Regions from separate parts of the Bacillus sp. URHA0034 genome, predicted to be linked through region 2. Evidence: riboswitches for the same ligand, from Rfam matches in the RefSeq annotation. Region 2 holds a riboswitch; the other holds the start of a gene.
What was found. A riboswitch is a leader RNA that binds a small molecule or an ion and turns the genes downstream of it on or off. The one in region 2 is predicted to bind FMN.
Positions count from the first base shown of each region.

Region 1 (2,404 bases), 4.4 Mb from region 2:
AAAAGTCTTATTATTCAAATACATATGGAAATGTAGTCTTTGTTAAGCATCCAAGTCATTTTGTAACTGTGTATGCACACTTAAATAGACGGAACGTGGCCAAAGGTCAATTGGTCAAACAGGGCGATGTCATTGGAATGATGGGAAGAACGGGTCAAGCTACTGGGACACATCTACATTTTGAAGCGCATCAGCTGGAATGGAGATATGATAAAAAATTTGCCTTGGACCCCGAACAGCTGTTAGGCAAAGCAGATGTTGGAGAATCAGTCCAGGCAGGAATCGCAAGTATTGGCGATTCCGTTTTAGCATCGAGTTCACTGCTGCGCTTACAGCTGAATGACAGTACAAACAGTTCTCAAACGTTGGACAAGTATATTGTCAAAGAAGGGGACACCTTATCCTCTATAGCTCAAAAACAGAATACATCTGTATCGGCAGTTAAAAATCTGAATCATTTAACATCAGATCTTATTAAACCTCAGCAAATACTAATGGTCCCTTAACTAAAAAGAATCCGCAGCTTTAGACTGCGGATTCTTTTTAGTTTGGTTCTGTTAAACGATATTGTTGTTTTTTACACTCTGTTGATTGGAGCGGAAAGCGCTCGGCTCCTGTAGGAGTACGGGGCAGGGGAACCCCACAGGCGCTTTCAGCGCCGAGGAGGCTCTCCTGCACACCCGCGGAAAGCGAGCGCCTGGAGCGGAAATCAACAGCCATATTTAACAGAGCCTTTAGATTAAATGATGCAGTAAAGAGGTTGAAACTTTTTTCTTAACAAAATGTATATTCTTTAGTATAATGAAATCGTAATTTAATATCGATCTATCTTCGGGGCAGGGTGAAATTCCCGATCGGCGGTGTTAGAGCAGTGCTCTTAAGCCCGCGAGCCTTTTGGGGCAGGATTTGGTGTGATTCCAAAGCCGACAGTATAGTCTGGATGGGAGAAGATGGAGGTTCTGCAGACATTCAAAAAATATTGATATATTGAATGTTTATTAAGCGTGCCTTTGTAAAATCCCTCAAGTGATCCTTCTTGAGGGATTTTTTAGTCACCTGGGTCGTCTATATGCTGAACCTCTCTTCCTAACATGATGGATCAAAAAGGAGAGAGGAAAATGGAAAAAAGAAAAAAGTTAAATGTAAGAGCTTATGTTTCAATTGGAATGCTGAGCAGTATAGCCTATTTATTGATGCTATTAAACTTCCCGCTGCCAATATTCCCTAATTTCCTATTTGTCGATTTCAGCGACATCCCAGCGTTGATTGCTGCATTAGTTTTTGGACCGCTTGCGGGAATTTTAGTAGAGTTTTTCAAAAATGTCCTTAATTATCTTGCCACTGGAAGTCAAACCGGGATACCTGTAGGTCATATATCAAATTTTATCGCAGGGATTGTTTTTGTACTTCCAACATTGTTTGTCTATAATAAACTCAAAACTAAGAAGGGTATGACGATTGCATTAGTAGCTGGAACGGTCATCATGGCTGTGGTTATGAGTATCTTAAATTACCTCGTAATCCTTCCAGCCTACACACTACTTATGGGATTTCCAGATATGAGAAATTTAGTCGTTCCTGCCATCCTGCCATTTAATATCTTAAAGGGTGTCATGATGTCAGGTATCTTCATGCTTTTGTTTATTAAAATGCAAACGTGGATTAATAAATTTTCAGTCATAAAAGGTGCATAAAACAACAAGAGCTGCCATCTGGCAGCTCTTGTTGTTTCGCTAATAGAAAACCCCGTCAAAGCAAGACGAGGTGTGGTTAAAGTAGCCTATAGAGATTTTATTCGAACTTAGTTGGGTTGCCCTCAAAAGGCTCGTCAGCAACTTTAATTGAATCTGTTGGACAGCCTTCGAAAGCATCCATCATGTCATCAATTAATACATCTGGAATTTCAACAATTCCCTCATTTTCGTCTAGAGTTACAAATGCAATGCCCTCATCATCATAATCGTAAATATCTGGTGCCGCTGCGCCACATGCACCACATGCGATGCAAGTTTCCTTGTCAACAATTGTATACTTTGCCATGAAAAAAAACCTCCCAGTAAATAACGGATAATATGCTTCCCTGTTTCCTATACAGTTATGGAAACGAATTACTCATTCCTATTGTAAAGCTGTATCGGCAACTTTTCAATAGAAAAATGATATTAGTCAATGGATTGAATGAGATCAATTTGATAAAACTTCTTCATTATTAACCAACCGGATGTACAAAATTCATGTTAAAATAAAATAAGAAAAAATGAGGATTTTTGTCGATTTAATGGGAAAAGTGGTGGGATACGATGCTGCAGTTAGAAACCGTTATTTTATATTGTTTAAAACAACTTAATAACGAGCGAACCATTTATTCTATTTTTCATCTATTAAATGGAAAAAAGTCATCACA
Region 1 covers NZ_JBWCDK010000002.1:4,819,674-4,822,077, forward strand. Annotated here, with positions in the region: gene ACZ9EE_RS25255 (peptidoglycan DD-metalloendopeptidase family protein) at 1-506, shown strand, start outside; FMN riboswitch at 824-956, shown strand; gene ACZ9EE_RS25260 (ECF transporter S component) at 1,119-1,694, shown strand; gene ACZ9EE_RS25265 (ferredoxin) at 1,792-2,040, opposite strand; gene ACZ9EE_RS25270 (YpbB family protein) at 2,301-2,404, shown strand, end outside.
Region 1: linked by a shared signal. The riboswitch ahead of ACZ9EE_RS25260 (ECF transporter S component) and the one ahead of ribE (riboflavin synthase) in region 2 are both predicted to bind FMN.

Region 2 (2,404 bases):
AGGAATAGTATGAAGTAAAAAAAGGGGGTCTTTAAATTGAGTATTAAGGTGGTAGAGAAAGACGAACTAAAAGTAGTTGGGATACCTTGGACAGGTACCTTCTCAGAGGTAAAATCAATCCCAAGACTTTTTAGTAAAATGGAGGATCGGAAAGAGGAAGTTTCTTGTCTGACCAACGATCCGGTTGTGATTGCACCGTTTCATAGCAGAGAGACAGAGTTAACTTATTATGTTACAAAACCTGTTGGGAAAATCGAGAACGTACCAGAGGGGATGGTAGGGTTCACCATTCCGCGAAAAAACTATGTGTGTACCACTCATAAAGGAAGCCTGAAAGAGGTAGCAACTACATATCGACAGCTGTTCACTTGGATGAAGGAATATGGTTATGAACAGGATCATCACGCCTTAGGGTTAGAAATTTTTAAAGAAGAGCATAAGCAGCAAAATACATCTGGAGACTTGTATTTTGAGATTTATTTACCGGTTAGAACCTATGAGTTGTAGTAGTGAAGGAGTTTTTTAAACTCCTTTCCAAAAAGTATGTGAAGTAATGTTCAACTTTTTTGTTCGAGCATTTCCCTTTACTATTACACTTTAGTATAATAACATAACAAACAAAGCTAAATATTTCCTTCGGGGTCAGGTGAAATTCCTAACCGGCGGTGATGAAGCAAGTGCTTCTAAGTCCGTGACCCGGTTAACCTCATGGTTAAACGGTGGATCTGGTGAAACTCCAGGGCCGACAGTTAAAGTCTGGATGGGAGAAGGATAAAATCGCGGGTTTTGTATAGGGTGAAATATGCCTATCGATACCCTTTATTTCCTATTGTCATTTTTACGACCCTGAAGAAATTCGTTTCTTCAGGGTCTTTTTTTATACTCTGAAGGAGTTTAGACTTTGCAGTGGTGTGTCCTGATGAAAGATACCAGAAAACGGCATAACCAAAGTAAGGAGAAGAAGGATAATGTTTACTGGAATTATCGAGGAAATAGGTAAAGTAGCAAAGATCCAGCGAGCGGCAAATTCGTATGTATTAACGATAGAAGCGGAAAAGATACTACAGGATATACATCTTGGTGACAGCATCTCTGTAAATGGTGTTTGCCTGACAGTTACTTCTTTTTCTAGCAGGCAGTTTACAGTGGATGTCATGCCGGAAACAGTCAAAGCAACCAGCCTAAATCATGTCCAAAGTGGTACAAGGGTCAATCTTGAGAGAGCAATGGCAGCAGGCGGCCGATTTGGCGGACATTTTGTCTCGGGTCATATTGATGGAACTGGGATGATTAAAAGAAAACAAGCCTTGGAAAATGCCGTTTATTACGAAATCGAGGCTGATCCTGAAGTTCTGAGATATGTGATTGTCCGCGGATCTGTTGCGGTAGACGGAACTAGCTTAACCGTATTTGATGTTTCAGACACAAGTTTTACCCTTTCGCTTATTCCACATACCTTATCAGAATCTGTAATCGGCTTAAAAGGCTCAGGCGATATCGTGAATTTAGAATGCGATATGATTGGCAAATATGTCGGCCATTTTATCCAAAGCCTTGGCAAGGAATCAAAGCAGCAAAAAAAATCAGGGCTTACACAAAGCTTTTTAGAAGAAAACGGCTTTTATTAGTTATAGAAAGAGAAAAAGGAGTGATTACATGTTCAATCCAATAGAGGAAGCCCTAGCGGATTTAAAAGAAGGAAAAGTCATTATCGTTTGTGATGATGAAGACAGGGAAAATGAAGGGGACTTTATTGCCTTGGCTGAAAAAGCAACTCCAGCTGTTATTAACTTTATGGTCACACATGGCAGAGGGCTAGTCTGTGTGCCCATTGAAGAAGAATTAGCAAATAAATTGGATTTACAGCCAATGGTTGAACACAACACAGACTATCATGGAACGGCTTTTACTGTCAGTATTGACCATAAATTTTCGACGACCGGAATATCTGCCTATGAACGTTCGGCCACTGTGTTAAGTTTACTTGACCCAGAAGCAAAAGCGGAGGATTTTAAAAGGCCTGGGCATATGTTTCCGCTTATGGCGAAAAAAGGCGGTGTCTTAGTGAGGAACGGGCATACGGAAGCTGCAGTCGACCTTGCCAGATTATGTGGAGCTAAGCCTGCTGGAGTAATATGTGAAATCATGAATGAAGATGGCACAATGGCACGTGTACCACAGCTTCGAAAATTAGCTGATCAATTGAATCTAAAAATGATTACGATTGAAGCATTGATAGAGTATCGAACCAAAAAAGAAAGTCAGTCAAAAACAAAGTCTGAAAAATAAAAAATAATCTTGGAGGAATCAACATGACAAATATATTTGAAGGTAATTTAGTAGGGACGGGTTTAAAAGTTGGGATTGTGGTCGGGAGATTTAATGAGTTTATAACTGGTAAATT
Region 2 covers NZ_JBWCDK010000002.1:425,209-427,612, reverse strand. Annotated here, with positions in the region: gene ACZ9EE_RS04440 (GyrI-like domain-containing protein) at 37-507, shown strand; FMN riboswitch at 629-776, shown strand; gene ribE (riboflavin synthase) at 969-1,628, shown strand; partial or broken gene ribB (3,4-dihydroxy-2-butanone-4-phosphate synthase) at 1,657-2,271, shown strand; gene ribH (6,7-dimethyl-8-ribityllumazine synthase) at 2,313-2,404, shown strand, end outside.